DNA from 3 places in the Ralstonia edaphi genome. Region 1 is predicted to be linked to each of the others. Evidence: predicted binding sites of a transcription regulator. Region 1 holds the regulator's gene; each other region holds the start of a gene.

What was found. The regulator FNR, encoded in region 1, switches genes on or off when oxygen is low (the NO sensors DNR and NnrR bind a similar motif). The targets are predictions, from matches to a motif close to TTGATNNNNATCAA.
Region 2: R2669_RS13970 (universal stress protein) is a predicted target of FNR. The motif match lies at 2,076-2,089, and genes of this name have one in related genera.
Region 3: R2669_RS07945 (oxygen-binding di-iron domain-containing protein) is a predicted target of FNR. The motif match lies at 2,712-2,725, and genes of this name have one in related genera.

The regions. Positions count from the first base shown of each region.
Region 1 is NZ_CATWHI010000005.1:312,025-317,231, forward strand. It holds gene ccoG (cytochrome c oxidase accessory protein CcoG) at 1-1,050, shown strand, start outside; gene R2669_RS18975 (FixH family protein) at 1,077-1,304, shown strand; gene R2669_RS18980 (hypothetical protein) at 1,301-1,555, shown strand; gene fnr (fumarate/nitrate reduction transcriptional regulator Fnr) at 1,577-2,305, opposite strand; gene R2669_RS18990 (sulfite exporter TauE/SafE family protein) at 2,487-3,230, shown strand; gene scpB (SMC-Scp complex subunit ScpB) at 3,718-4,560, shown strand; gene R2669_RS19000 (pseudouridine synthase) at 4,651-5,207, shown strand, end outside.
Region 2 is NZ_CATWHI010000003.1:755,336-760,542, reverse strand. It holds gene R2669_RS13980 (ABC transporter substrate-binding protein) at 1-525, opposite strand, end outside; gene R2669_RS13975 (IclR family transcriptional regulator) at 720-1,517, shown strand; gene R2669_RS13970 (universal stress protein) at 1,558-1,992, opposite strand; gene R2669_RS13965 (acyl-CoA thioesterase) at 2,179-2,622, shown strand; gene R2669_RS13960 (hypothetical protein) at 2,732-2,953, shown strand; gene R2669_RS13955 (hypothetical protein) at 3,414-3,698, shown strand; gene R2669_RS13950 (VOC family protein) at 3,773-4,471, shown strand; gene R2669_RS13945 (LysR family transcriptional regulator) at 4,486-5,207, opposite strand, start outside.
Region 3 is NZ_CATWHI010000002.1:584,716-589,922, reverse strand. It holds gene R2669_RS07955 (AMP-binding protein) at 1-939, opposite strand, end outside; gene R2669_RS07950 (TetR/AcrR family transcriptional regulator) at 1,141-1,851, shown strand; gene R2669_RS07945 (oxygen-binding di-iron domain-containing protein) at 1,835-2,650, opposite strand; gene R2669_RS07940 (DEAD/DEAH box helicase) at 2,904-4,385, shown strand; gene gluQRS (tRNA glutamyl-Q(34) synthetase GluQRS) at 4,434-5,207, opposite strand, start outside.

The DNA.
Region 1 (5,207 bases):
CGGCATATCGAAGGGGACCGCTTTGCCCGCATCCGGCTCGACGGCGAGCGTTGGAGCCTGCGCAAGCTGCGCCTCAAGGCAGCCAAGCATTCGGCCTGGGTTGTGATCGCGCTGTGGACCGGGTTCACCTTCGTCGGCTTCTTCACGCCAATCCGCGACCTGGGCATGGAGACATGGACGCTGTCGCTCGGCCCTTGGCAGACTTTCTGGATGCTGTTCTACGCATTCGCGACTTGGGGCAACGCCGGGTTCATGCGCGAGCAGGTGTGCCGCTACATGTGCCCGTACGCTCGTTTCCAGAGCGTGATGGTCGACCCCGACACCTACGTCGTTACGTATGACACCCAGCGCGGCGAGCCGCGCGGCAGCCGTTCGCGCAATGCCGATTTCGAAGCGCAAGGTCTGGGTTCGTGCGTCGACTGCAGCATCTGTGTACAGGTCTGCCCGACCGGCATCGACATCCGCCAGGGGCTGCAATACGAATGCATTGGTTGCGGCGCCTGCATTGACGCCTGCGATCAGGTCATGGACAAGATGCGCTACCCGCGCGGTCTGATCCGCTATACGTCGGAACGGGCGATGCGCGATCGGCTCAGTTCGAAGGAAGCCCGTCGGCATCTGCTGCGCCCGCGCGTGCTGATCTACACCGGCATCATGCTGGTGCTCATCACCGGGTTCATCGTGGCGTTGGCCATGCGCCAGCCCCTCAAGGTTGACGTGATTCGCGATCGTGGTGCGCTGGCCCGTGAAGTGGACGGCGGCAAGATCGAGAACGTTTATCGCCTGCAGCTGATGAACGCCTCCGAGCATCCCATACGCGTGACGATCACCGCCGAGGGCATGCCGGAACTCGACGTGCAGGGCGGTCAGGGCGAATCCACCACACTGGAGCTTCCGCCAGCGGCCAACCGCTTGCTGCCAGTGCGCGTGCGCCGGCCGGCAGATGATGCTGCTCCGGGCTCGCACAAAATCCGTTTCGTCATCCACGCAGACAGTGGTAGCGACAGCCTCGTGCTGCGCGAACCCTCGAGCTTCATCGTGCCGCGCTGATGCGGCATCCCCAACAGGAGGCAACGATGCACGCAACGCAATCTTCCGCACAGGCCCGTCCGTGGTGGCGCGAGCCATGGCCGTGGCTGCTGATGGCAGGGCCGTTCGTCGCCATGATCGGCTGTGGCGTCACCATCTGGTTGGCGATGTCGCATCCCGATGCCGTCATTCACGATAACGTCGTGCGGCGCGGTTTGGTCGTCGAAAAGACGATCGCCTCGCCCACGCATGCCATTCATGCGGAGGCCCGATGAAGCGTCGACTGCTGATGTGGATACTGTGGCCGGCATTTCTGTCGGCCGCGCTGGCTGAGCTTGTGGTTTTTGCGGTGGTCGATCCTGCCGATCTGCGCTTCTTCGGCGAGCAGATCACGGTGTCGGCCCAGGCGGTCTACACCGTGTCGTTCTTTGTATTCTGGTTGCTGTGCGGATTGTCGAGCGCGCTGACGCTCTATGTGTCGCCGGGCATCGGCAAACTGGAAGCGCATGAACACCCGCTCGTTTGAGCGGGCGCCATAAGAGGCGGCTTAGGCGGCCTGACCGCTCATGACCTGGCGCAGGCCCGCCAGGTCGATCAGCTTGACGTGGCGTTGGCGGATCTGAATAAGACCCGCTTCGGCAAAGCGCGAGAACAGGCGGCTGACGGTTTCGAGCTTCAACCCTAGATAGCTGCCCAGTTCTTCGCGGCTCATGCGCAGCACAAATTCGGTCGACGAATAGCCGCGCTGGGCAGAGCGCTTCGAGAGATTGAGCAGGAACGCGGCGAGACGCTCTTCCGCACGCATGGAACCGAGCGTGAGCAGCATCAGATGATCCTGCGAAATTTCCTTGCTCATGATGCGCAGGAACTGATGCTGCAGCGAAGGCAGCCGGCGTGACAGCTGTTGCAGCTCGTCGTAGCGCACCACGCAGACCTCGGTGTCTTCGAGCGCGGTGGCGTCCGACACGTGGCGCATATCGCCAATCCCGTCGAGCCCGACGATTTCACCCGGCAGATGGAACCCCGTGATCTGGTGTCGACCGTCTTCCAGCGTCAGATGGGTTTTGAGCGTGCCGAAACGAATACCGTACACCGCTTCCAGCGGCTCACCCAGGGAGTAGAGCGATTGCCCCTTCTTAATGCGGATGCGCTCGCCGACCAAATCGTCCATCTTGCGCACATCGTCCGAGTTCATTCCCACCGGCAGGCAGATCTGCCCGAGTACACAGGTGGAACAACGCGAGGCTTGGTCGGTAAGTGCGATTCGAGTGAGCACGGGTGGGGGCGACTGAATTTCGAGAAAGTGAAATGAGTAATTCTTGTGGCGCAACTCAGCCTTATTATAACGGTGACCTCCTTGTCCTCGGACATTTCCGATGCGGCAAAACGCGGCAATTACGCTTAGTTCGCAACAGTAAAACGAAAACTTTGGCCCATATCAAAAGAGCGTCAGAAAGATGAGTGCCGCCGCGCTGCTGAGCGTTTTCCTGATTGCGCTGCTGGGCGGTGTGCATTGTCTGGCAATGTGCAGCGGTATCGCCCTCGCGGCCGAACGTGGCGCCGTGGCAGTGCGGATCGTGTCCCGTCGCCGGCTATGGTTCGAGCAGGTCGTCATGCATGCCGGCCGGCTGACCACCTATGCGCTGCTTGGCGCGATCATGGGTGCGATGGGCGCGACCGTCTGGCGCCAGCAATGGCTGCCGATTCAACGTGGCTTGTTCGCGTTTGCCAGCGCGTTGCTACTCGCCTACGGGATTTTGCTGCTCGTGCGTTCCGCCGGAGATGTGTGGCGCAGTGTATGGCTTGAGCGCTTGCTCGGCCGGTTTGCTGGAGCTCTGTCTCAAGGGGCCGCCATGCTGGGCAGCAGGCTACAACGTCAGCCGCCGTTGCTGCGCCGCTATGTCACGGGTATGGCCTGGGGGCTGGTGCCGTGCGGCATGGTCTATGGCGCATTGGCTGTGGCGTTGCTGGCAGGCAACGCCGCTTCCGGAGCCGTGGTCATGCTAGCCTTTGGGGCGGGTACGCTGCCCAACCTGCTGATGATGTCGGGCCTGGCAGGCTGGCTGCGCGGACTGTCCCGCCGGCGATGGGCGCGCGGCGCCGCCGGCGTCGCCATCGCCGGGTTCGGAATCTGGGGGTTGGCGCACGCGATCTGGCTTCCTGAGATGCTGAACGCACACGGATTCTGTCTGGTGCTGTAAGCGTTTAAAGCGCGCGCCAAATGCCATCCGGTCTGGGACGGGGACCTAGGTCATCTTCCCGGTTGCGGCGTCGCCGGAAATTGCCCTACAATCGACAACAATTCGATTCGCCAACCGCGCAAATCAACAATCCCAAGCGCGGTGCCAAGCGATGCCATCCAGCGGTAGAGTCACCCTGGACAGTCGATTCGGGCGGGCTGCCATTCTTCTCGGTAGTCGTCCGGTGCAGTATCCGTCCCCATGGCGGCGGAAGAAATTGCCCTTGTGGTGCCTGACCGGCACCGGATCAACTCGCTCCTCCGGCCCTACTTTGCGGGCACAGCCACTGCGTTTCGGTGCAGGGTCCAATTGAATTAATTGGCCTTCGCGCGCCGGGCCCGGGTGGGCAAACAGCATTCAGAAATGCCGCGTGCTTCGCGGCGGGACGACAAACCTCAAGCGTGACGGCGACTGGCCGCGCGCGAGCAATGACGAGCCGCTCAACCCGATGAATACCCAAGAGGCGAAGATCGTCCTCGAGACCGCGCTGATCTGCGCGCAGGACCCGTTGCGAGTCAATGACTTGCGCAAGCTGTTCGATGAAGATGTTTCCGCAGATACCATCCGTGTGCTGCTCGAAGAGCTGCGCCAGGACTGGCTCAATCGCGGTGTCGAACTGGTTGCGCTGGCCTCCGGCTGGCGTTTGCAGAGCCGCCCCGAGATGCGTGTGTATCTCGATCGCCTGCACCCGGAAAAGCCGCCCAAGTACTCGCGCGCCGTCATGGAAACGCTGGCGATCATCGCGTATCGCCAGCCCGTTACGCGCGGTGATATCGAAGACATTCGCGGCGTGACGGTCAACACGCAGGTCATCAAGCAGATCGAAGACCGCGGCTGGATCGAAGTCATTGGTCATCGTGACGTGCCGGGCCGCCCGGCGCTGTATGCGACGACCAAGCAGTTTCTCGACGACCTCGGCCTGCGCTCGCTGGATGAACTGCCGCCGTTGGAAGATGCCCGCGCCCAAGCGCAGGCAAGCCTGCTCGAGCAGGGCGCCATCGAATTCGAGGGCGGCGCAATTGCAGTGGAAGAGTTGACGGCGATGGTCAACGACGCGCCGGAAGGTGCCGAAAGTGCAGACGTTTCGGTGGCGGAAACCTCGGAATTGCCGGTGGTCGAGGCGCCTGTCGAGGTGGCTGCTGAAACGCCGGCGCAGTCGGAGGTGGTCGCGAGCCAGGAACCGGCCCTGGAGGCCGAATCGCAGGCGGTGAGTGCGACCGAGGTCGCGTCCGAAGACGAACACAAAACACCGGCCGAGCCGCCTGCGGCTCCTGCCAATGAACATTCATAACGCCATGTCCGCCGCGCAGTCGGCGCATGGCTTGAACCCCTAGATTTGAAAGACGTTGTGAGCACCCAGCCAGACTCCATGGATACACGTATGCCGGCCGACGCCGACGCTCAGCCGCCGCGACAAGACGGCGGTGATGGGACTGAGGCCGCGCCTCGTCGCAAGGGATTGCGCCGCGGCTTGCGCAACCTGGTGGCTTCTCGCCGCCAGCAGCAGGATGGTCGCCCCGAAGGCGAAGCCGCTGATGCGGGTGGTGCAGACGCCGGCCAGCCGGCGCAACCGCGCAAGAGCCGCACCCCCCGGGCACGCAAGCCGAAAGAGGCGGCCGGTGAGTCGGCGGTGGTTACCGCAGAAGGCGTTGTGCCGACGGAGCAGGCGCCCGCCGAGGGGCAGGGCGAGCGACGTGGCCCGCGCGGCCGTTTCGGCAAGAACCGTCGCCGCCAGGGCGAAGGCCAGCCGGCAGAACGTGCCGAGCGCAGCGAGCGCACGGAAGGCGCAGCCGGCAAGAACGCCGGTGGTCGTGGCAAACAGCAGAACCGCAACGGCAAACCGCAGGGCAAGGCTGGCGGCCAGAATCAGAATCGTGGCGGTAAGGGGTTGAAGGGCGGCAAGGGCTCGGAAGACGTCTTCCAATATGTGATTTCTGG
Region 2 (5,207 bases), on a different contig from region 1:
GTCGCGCGTCATGTCGGCCACCGAGTCGTAGCTGCGCACTTCCTTGAAGATGCCCTTCTTGTTGAGCATGTCGAGGAACACCGTGCCGACCTGCGCGCCAACGACCTCGCCTTTCAGGTCATCAAGCGTGGCGTAGTTCTTGGCGTCGTCAGCCTTGACGATCAGGCCTTCGCCGTACGAGTAGACCGGGTCGGAGAAATCCACCACCTGCGCGCGCGCCGGCGTCTTGAGCATCGCCGCCGAGATGATGTCGATCTTGTTGGACGTGAGCGACGGAATCAGCGCCGAGAACACCGTCTGCTGCACGTTCACGTTGAAGCCCCCGGCCTTGCCCACGGCCGTCACGGTGTCGACCATCATCCCCTGGATGGAATTCGTCTTCACGTCCAGAAACGTGAACGGCACGCCCGTGGCCGTGGCACCGACGTTGTAGGTGGCCGGCGCACCCTGCGCCCAGGCAAACGATGCGGTGCCGAGCATGCACAACGCCAGTGCAGCGCGACGGAAGGTGGTGACAACAGACATGGCAATCCTCCAGGCAACGGAAAAAGACGCACCCCGAACGCGCATGCACGGGGACTGGCTCAACGTAATGCAATGGTTGTGCCAATATTCGAACGTAACGAATCGATAAATAACTATGGAAAACCACTAATCGACGTATGTGAATCGATATGCGATTCTTTGTTCGTTGATTTGTCACCGAACCGCCACTTGTCATGACCGACGCCGCTGAACCTGCCGACGCCCCCGACCTGCTGTTCAACCAGTCGCTGGAGAAAGGGCTGGCCGTGCTCGGCGCCTTCAACGCGCAGCGCCGCACGATGACGATTGCTGACGTGGCCGCCGCCGCCGGCATCAACAAAAGCTCGGCGCAGCGCATGGTCTACACGCTGGAGCAGCTCGGTTACCTGCGCAAGCATCCCCAGACGCGGCGCTACCAGCTCACCCCCGCAGTGATGAAGATCGGCTTCAATTACCTGGCCGCCGACACGCTGATCGACGTGGCCAATCCGTTCCTGGCCGAACTCACCAAGATGACCACCGAAACCTCGTGCCTAACGGAGCCCGATCAGGACGAGATGGTGTATGTCGCACGCTTCGTGAGCGCGCATTTCGTGCCGGTGCACATGCCCATCGGCGCCCGCATCCCGATGTATTGCACCGCGTCTGGCCGCGCTTACCTGAGCGCGTTGCCGATGCCCGAAGCGCAGGCCATCGTCGAAAGTTCGCAGCGCGTGGCGCACACCATGCACACGCGCACCGACGTGGCGGACATCATGGAAACGCTGCGCCAGGCGCGCCAGCGCGGCTACGCCACCAACTGCGAAGAACTGTTCCTCGGCGACATGACGATTGCCGCGCCGGTCGTCAGCAGCAATGGGCGGCCGCTGGGCGCCATCCACCTTGTTGCGCCCACCGGCCGATGGACGGCGGAAGAGATGGAAGCGAAGCTGGGCCCCGCGCTGCTGCAATGCGCGCGGGCCATCAGCACGTCGGTGCGGGCCCTGGGGTAGCGGCGGGCAGCGGAGCGTCGCTGCAGCCGCCCCGCCACCATCAAGCCTTGGGCGCCTTCACCAGCACCACGGGGCATTCGGCATGGGCAAGCACCCGGCCTGCCACCGAGCCCATCAACGCCTCGACGAATACGCCGCGCCCGTGCGAGCCCATGACGATGGCCGCCGCCCCCGCACTTTGCGCGTGGTGCACGATGCGATCCGGTGGAAAACCCACCAGTGCGTGCTGCTCGAACGGCACGCCGGCGGCACCCAGGATCGAACAGACCGAAGCCATGGCGCCGGTGCTTTCCTCCGCGTACCACGCGTCAACCTCTGCCTTGCCCACGAGCGATTTGATGTCGCCAGACAGGTCCGGCATGCAGTGCACAACGTGCACCGTCACATCGCTGCCGAAGAGGGTCTTGTTTGCAATGCAACGCGCTGCCGCATCGGAATAGGTCGATCCGTCCGTCGCCAGTACCAGGGTTTTCATGTGGCCTCCTTGCCATGTCTGCGGCCGCACCTTGTGCGCGGCCGGTATCTGCTTCCAACGTAAGCGCTGCTGAAAACCACGCGTTGATACGAGTCAACGTAAGCGCTGTGGTGCGGTCGCGCAGTCAGCGCTTGCACAGGAAGGCAGGCAGAATGCGCAAGTTGACCCGCAAGCTCGCGCCCCCTCATGACGACCACTCCATCACTTTCCGATTACCCGCTGCATTCGACCGACAAGCTTCGCTACGGCGACACCGACCGCCAGGGCCACATCAACAACGCCGTCTTCGCCACGTACCTGGAGACCGGCCGCGTGGAAATGCTCTTCACGCCCGACAACCCGCTGGCCGCGCCCGGCTGCGAGTTCGTCATCGCGCAGCTCGTGCTCGACTTCCGCAACGAAATTCTCTGGCCGGGTTCGGTGCAGATCGGCACGCGTGTGGCGAGCGTCGGGCGCAGCTCGGTCAAGCTGGAGCAGGCCATCTTCCAGAACGGCCAATGCGCCGCCACCTCGCAATCGGTGATCGTGCAGATCGACGTGGCGACTCGCCAATCGACTCCGATTACCGATAGCGCTCGCCAGCGCCTGGCTGCGCTCACCGCTGCCCCTGCCGGCGCCGAAGCGGAGTGATGCGCGGCGTACGCAAACGAACGCCTCCGAAAATTTTTTAACTTTGCTTGCACTTGCGCCCCTGGCCGGGAGCAAGATGGCTCTCCCGTTCAATCACGCGGAGGTGACCATGGGGCTGTTGGATGAAGTGGGCAAGATCGCCGGCGCCGTCGCCGCCGTTGAAGCCGCCGAGAAGGTCGATCCGGATGCCGGCCTGCTGACCAAGGCCGTTGCCGCGGTCGCCGGTTTCAAGGGCGCTGGCGCGCTGGAAGAGATGCTGGAAAAGAAGGACGAAGCCAAGGCCGAAGGCGCCGAGGCGGCTCCGGAAGATGGGGCTGCGCCGCAGGCTTGATTGCTCGCAGGCTCAAAAGGATTTGGGGGACCCCGCCGGTTGGCGGGGTTTTTGTTTTTTGGTGCCCTGCGTTCGAGGCGAGTCCTTACCGCCATATGGGCACCTATAATCCCCACCGTCACCGCACCAACGGTGATCGGGTTTCGCAGCCCGTCCACGCTCACCACAGACGGACAGCCGCCTTTCGCGCGGCGTTTTCATGTCCGGTGCTTGCGCACGCCTATGCTTTTTTTTGCGGCGGGCCGGGCAGGGAGACCTTCGGGTCTGCCGGTTTCCTGTGGTGGCCGGTCTGCGAACCCTGTCGTCAGGCCCGCCACCCTCGTTTCGCAGCGAATGGCGGGTCTCCTGCAATCACCACAGGAGGCCACATGGCTACCGCACTCAGCGGGCATCGCCCCGCGTCTTACCCTTCCCCTCCGCCTTGGCGCTGCAGGCTTCCCCCGCAACCGGGAGGTGCCGCATGTCGCTGACCAAGAACCGCCTCTACCTTGACGGCGCAGTCTCGGCGCGCGCGTTTCTGTGCCGCACGCGCAGCGTCATGCACGACGCCGGTCATTGCCGGCCCGGCAGGCTGCGCGAGCAGCTCACGTACTTCTCGGAACACGCGTATCCACCGGCCTTCGTGAAAGGCTTTATCGATGCCATCGACGCGTATCTGTCGATGTCGCTCGGGGGGAGCGACGTGGACCCGCGCACGTGGGAGGTATTGGCCGCCATCGAGCGACGGCAGGTCACCGCCGCATAACAACACGCAGACGCATCCCCGAGACGGGCGGGGATGCCGGTACCACGCTGCAACGTCGTGGAAGGCGCTGTGGCATGCTGGCCCTCTCATTTGAGACGGATACAGCGGGAGCCATCTTGAAGCTCGATCACATTGCCTTTGCGGCGCAATCGCTTGAGCAGGCGCAGGCGTATGCCTTGCAGCGGTTTGGCGTGTCGCTGCCTGCTGGCGGCAAGCATCCCTTGATGGGCACGCACAACCTCGTTACGCGGATTGCGCCCGGCGTCTTTCTGGAGTTCATCGCCATCGACCCGGACGCCGCAACGCCCAACAGGACGCGCTGGTTTGCGCTGGACCGCCTGATGCGGGAAGGCACATTGGAAGAGGCGCCCCGGTTGTTCGGATGGGTCGCGAGCGTTCCTGATCTGGCGCGCAACGCGAGCGAATTACCGCAGCACGAGTTGCTTGAAGTGACGCGTGGCGATTTGCGATGGCACTTCTTTCACCGCAGAGACGGTGAAGCGGAATTGGACGGATGCTGGCCCGCACTCATCGACTGGGCGGGCGGCCAAAGCCCAGCCGGCAGGATGCAGGATGTTGGGCTGCGCCTGATCCAATTCCAACTCGCGCATCCGGAGATGCCCGCTCTCCGCGAGAAGCTTCAGCGGCTCGGCTGGGAGGCTGTGGCCGCGGAGAACCGATCTGTCGAATTAGCCGATGCGGCGCGGCCCGGATTGACGCTTGTGCTTGATACGCCAAATGGGCGCGTGCAGATCGAAGGCGGCGGCCTCTAACCGCCGTTCACGGGTCAGGCGGCGCGCCGCTCCGCCACACGTTGCCGCGTTGAGAATCCGTCGCGCACGCACTGCGCCAACGCCAGCGCCGCCGCACTCGCGCCTTGCGCCGGCAGCAGCAGGCTGATCGCAAACATCGGCAGTTCGGGCAGGCCGGCTTCGGGCCCGAGGATGTCCAAGTCCGCCGGCACCGTCGGCGTCAGCCATGCCGTGACGGCCAGCCCGGTGCGGACCGTGGCGGTGGTCGCTTCGATGTTGCCGCTCTCGAACACCGTGCGCCATTCGATGCCGTGCTCGCCCAGGGCCTTGAGCACGCGGGCGCGGAAGGCGCAGCTTTCATCCACCATCGACAGTGGCAGCGGCCGCTTCGCATGCACATTGCCGCCGCGCGGGCCGACCCACACCAGCCGCTCCACGCACAGGCATTCGCCCGCGGCCTCATCCACCGGCGCTTCGACCACGGCGACGTCCAGCTCGCCGCGCGCAATGCCCTCCGCCAGCTCGGGTGAGGTGCCGCAGACGATGGTCAATTCCACCGACGGCCACGCTTCGGTAAACGCCTTGAAGATCGGCGGGAAAACGGTGCCGACCAGGTCGTAAGGCACGCCCAGGCGCACCGGCCCCTGCAGCGGGCGTGCGGCCATGTCGGCCCAGATTTCGTCGTTGAGGGCGAGCAGGCGTTTGGCGCGGCCGAGGAACCGTTCACCCGCGTGGGTGAGTTCGAGCCGCCGGCCGT
Region 3 (5,207 bases), on a different contig from region 1:
CATCACCTCCGCCGCACTGTCGACCAGCATCGAACCGTTGGTCACGCGGTAGCGCTGCACGCCAGCCATGAAGGCCTCGGCATCCCAGCGGGCGAGCAACACCAGCGGCACGCCAAGGAAGGCAGGGAAGATCAGCCCAGTGTTTTCCCCCGCAATCCAGAACTGCGGGTAGAAGCTGAGCAGGACGGTGTCGGCATCCGCGCGCAGCGACACGGCCGAGAACGCAGCCGCCATGTCGACCATGTCCCCTTGCGTGTGGATGCAGCCCTTAGGTAGCCCCGTCGTGCCGCCGGTGTAGTTGAGCGCGGCAACCGCATCGAGCGAACCGGGCGGCAGGGGGATCGGCGTGGTCTGCGCCAGTGCCGGCAACAAGTCGATGACGTCTTCGCAGGGCATCGCCGGCTCGGTCAGCATGGCCGGCAGCGGCAGCGTCGGCTGTGTGGGGAGCACATCTGCGTAGCGTGTGACGAAGACGTGCTCGATCGACGTTTCAGCCCGCACGTCACGCACCAGCGGCATGAGACGGTCCAGCGTGACGATGGCGCGCGGTGTCGCGTCGCTCAGCGCATGCATCAACTCGGCGCGCTGTGACAGCGGGCTGATCGGCACGTACACGGCGCCCAGCTTGAGAATGCCGAAGAACACCGCATTGAATTGCGGACAATTCGACAGGAAGACCGCCACCCGGTCGCCCGCGCCAATGCCGTGTTGCGCGAGCAGCGCGGCGAAGCGGTCGGAGAGATCGTCGAGCTGGGCGAACGTCGTGTCGTGCCCGTAGAAGTGGATGGCCGGCTTGTCTGGCGTGGTGCGCGCCCAGTGCCGCAGATAGTCGGTGAGGGCAACGCGCCCGATCGGGTAATGCGGCTCACGTGGGGTATCGACCGGCCATGCGCGCGCCCAGAGCGCGCGAACGCGGCCGAGATACTCGGACTCGTCCATCGCCAAAGCTTGTCTCCGTTGGGTTGTGCAGTGCGTGCGCAGCGTGGCGCCTCACTGTCTATACTCAGAGGTAATTTTTTATACCAACGGGTATGAATATAGAAAGCGTTCTTTGATGCGTCAAGCATCGAGGCGCAAAGATGTCGCCAGGATGCGCACATGCCACGGCGCATCTGCAGGCGACATGCGAAAATATGTGTCATGTCCACCGTCCGCAAATCTGCCGTTTCCGACGTGCAACCGTCTGCTGAAACCGACGCCGTCGATGCCTCCGGCGTCACACCGCCGGCCACGCGCCCGCACATTGCCGAGCGGCAGGAGGCGCGCCGCCGGCAGATTCTCGACACCGCCGCACAGCTCTTCTTCACCAAAGGCTATGCCGGCATGACGATGAGCGACCTGTGCAACGCGCTCGGCGTAACCAAGCCGGCGGTGTACTACTACTTCACCGACAAATACGAGATATTCGACATCCTGTGCCGCGAGGCCGCGCAGATCTGCCTGTCGGCCATTCGGGAAACCGCCGATCCGGCGCTGCCCGTGCGGGAGCGTTTGCAGGCGTGTCTGCTGGAAATGGCGCGCCGTTGCATCGCGTGCCATTACGCCGCTGCGCTGACGTATCGCGATCGGCAATACCTGCGTCCCGAAACGGTGGAGTGGCTACACGGCATGTCGCGGGCGTATTACCGCGATCTCTATGCGCTGCTCGATGAGGGCAAGCGCGCCGGTGTGTTCGATTTTGGCGATGCGCGCGTCGCAGCGCACTCGATGGGCGGCGTCATGGGTTTCATGTACACCTGGCACGACCCGTCGCGCATCGATGCCGAGGTGCTGGCGGTGGAGCTGTCGGGCGCCATGATGAAGATCATCCTGCCCGCCGCCCCGAGCCCCGCAGCTAAGCCCGCGTCTTGAGCGTCGCGCCCGCTGGTGCGTTGGGCAAGGCGGGGAGGCGGAAAATCTCCGGCGTCATCAGGTCGATGCCGCAGTCCAGGGTTTCGACCCAATTGATGAACCGGTTGACCATGGCTGAACCGCGGAAAGGCTGCCCGTGCTGCGGCACGATCCATTCAATGTCCAGCCCCCGCACCATTTGCGCCCACAGCCGGCACACCCGGTTGCCGCTCATGTAGCGGCGGTGGAAGGGCGCCATCAACGGCAGGTGCGCATCAAAGTCGTCCACGGGTTTGGCGGCCACGTTGGCGTGCACCATCGATGCACCCAGATCGCCCGAGAACAGGATGCGCGACACCGGATCGTAGAACTGGAAATTGCCTTCCGAGTGCAGGAAATGCGCCGGCACGGCCAGCAGATGCGATTTCCCCAACGGAATCGCCATGCCCGTATCCGGGATCGGCACGATGCGGCCGTCGGTCTTGCCGACGTTGCAGAAATGCGGCAGGAAGCGCTCCCACACGCGCGAAATCAGGATGTCGCAACTTGAACTCGTCAGCCAACGTCCCGCCGAAGCGACGATGTCCGGGTCCGCATGCGAGGCGAGCACGTAGTCGAGCTGCTTGGGCGGGAAGTACCGGTTCATCGCCAGAAACAACGCGTTGTAGGTCATCTGGCCGCCCGGGTCGATCAGCGCGCCGTGGCCATGATCGACGATGAGGAACTGGTTGGTCTGCACCGGCAGGTCGTCGTGATCGTCGACCAGGTCGGAAAACATCAGGCAGACATGCTCGGGCGATTCATAGAGCGTGGTGACCATGGGAGAGGGCAGGGCGCGGATGGGAATGCCTGGATGGTGGCGCAGCGCGCGCCTGCCGCACTTGATCCGTGTCAAGGCAGGTGTGACGCCGGCATTGGCGAGGGTGTGCCAATCATCCGTCCCGGGCCGGTTCTCACGTGATAAACTTTTGATTTTTAACGCTTTGCGCGAGCCGCACGCGGGGTTTCCGCTTCGGTCTGGCGCGCCGCCATGCCAACCGGCATGCCGCATCTCCCCTATGAATACTGCAACGATGTCTGAAGCGTCAGAAGCGCCGGCCAATGAATCGGTGACATTCGACAGCTTCGGCCTGCATCCGGACGTCCTCCGCGCGCTGACCGAAAGCGGTTACACCAAGCCCACGCCCATCCAGGCCGCCGCCATTCCGGTGGTCACCGCTGGCCGCGACGTCATGGGCGCCGCGCAAACCGGCACCGGCAAGACCGCCGGTTTCTCGCTGCCGATCATCCATAACCTGCTGCCCGACGCCAACACGAGCGCATCGCCGGCACGCCATCCGGTGCGGGCGCTGATCCTCACGCCCACGCGCGAGCTGGCCGACCAGGTGTACGACAACGTCGCCAAGTACGCGAAGTACACGGCGTTGCGCAGCGCCGTCGTGTTCGGCGGCGTCGACATGAACCCGCAGACGGAGCAACTGCGCCGCGGCGTCGAAATCCTCGTGGCCACGCCGGGCCGCCTGCTGGACCACGTGCAACAGCGCAGCGTGAACCTGTCGCAGGTGCGCATGCTGGTGCTCGACGAAGCCGACCGCATGCTCGACATGGGCTTCCTGCCTGACCTGCAGCGCATCATCAACCTGCTGCCGGCACACCGCCAGACGCTGTTGTTCTCGGCGACGTTCTCTCCGGAGATCAAGAAGCTGGCCGCCAGCTACCTGCGTCATCCGCAGACCATTGAAGTGGCCCGCAGCAACGCCACGGCAGAGAATGTCCGCCAGGTCATCTACACGGTGCCGGACAACCACAAGCAAGCCGCGCTCGTGCACCTGTTGAAGCAGCGCGCCGAGCAAGGCTTGCCGCGCCAGTGCATCGTGTTCTCCAACAGCAAGATCGGCTGCTCGCGCCTGGCGCGCGCGCTGGAGCGCGAAGGCATCAACGCCAACGCCATCCACGGCGACAAGACGCAGACCGAACGCATGCAGACGCTCGAAGCGTTCAAGCAAGGTACCGTCGATGTGCTGGTCGCTACCGACGTGGCAGCGCGCGGTCTCGACATCTCGCAGATGCCGTGCGTGATCAACTTCGACCTGCCGTTCAACGCAGAAGATTACGTGCACCGCATTGGCCGCACGGGTCGTGCCGGCGCTTCGGGCGACGCACTGTCGCTGTTCGCCCCGGGCGATGAACGTCTGCTGGCCGATATCGAAAAGCTGATCAAGCGCAATTTGCCGCGCGAGCAACTGGCCGATTTCGATCCGACCGGCGAACAGGCGCGTGACCGTGAACGCCGCGAGCGCGACGAAAAGCGTGTCCGCAGCGAAGTCCGTCGCGCCCGTGAGCGCGATGAGCGTAACGGTGCGCGCGTGCTCGATCACACGATCGTACGCCCGGCGTTCCGCCCATCGGACGATCCGTTCTTCAACCGCCCGTACGAATCGTCTGTGCCGGCGGAATCGGCGGAGGCCGCCAAGCCGGCACAGCCCGCCGGACACCCGCGCACCGCCAAGCGGCCGATTGCGGCCTTGCTCGGTGGCGTGCCGCGCAAGCGTTAAGTCAGTCGACGGAAAGCGGCGGCGCTCCTGCCGCCCGGGTCAATTGCATCAGGCCAGCTGCGCCAAGCGATTGGCCCATGCCGGGACGGCGTCCCGGTAGAACCCCTCCACATCCTCTGCACGAATTTCCAGCCCGAGGTGCTGCGCCGCTTCGGTGAGCGCCGCTAGCGGTTGATTGCGGTTGATGGCGCGTGCACCCGTCTGCTTACTGAGCTTTTCGCCGTCAGCATTTACGACCACGGGCACGTGCAGGTAGCGCAGCGCGGGCAGGCCCAACAGCTGCTGCAGATAGGTCTGCCGCGGCGTCGAATCGAGCAGGTCGGCGCCCCGCACGACATCCGTGATGCCTTGCGCGGCATCGTCCACCACCACCGCAATCTGGTATGCCCACATGCCGTCCGCGCGCTTGAGCACGAAGTCTCCGACGGCTTCAGCCAAGTTCTGGCATTGCGTGCCTTGCCAGCGGTCGTCGAAGCAGATCGTGGCCGCATCGGCCTCTGGCACACGCACGCGCCATGCGCGCGCGGGGCGGCCGTGCAGCCCGTTGCGACACGTGCCGGGATAGATCAGCGTCTGGTGACGCACGTGCCCGTTCGCGTCGATGCTGGTGACGGAATCCGCAATTTCGCGGCGCGTGCAGCCGCACGGGTAGAGGCGGCCGACGGCCTGCAACTGCTCAAGCGCCTGTTCAAAGCGCGGGAGGTGCGTGCTCTGCCACTGCGGGGCTTCGTCGGGAATGAGCCCGAGCGCATCCAGTGTGGCGAGGATGTCGCGGTCGGCGCCGGGCACGTTGCGCTGGAAGTCGATGTCTTCGATCCGCAC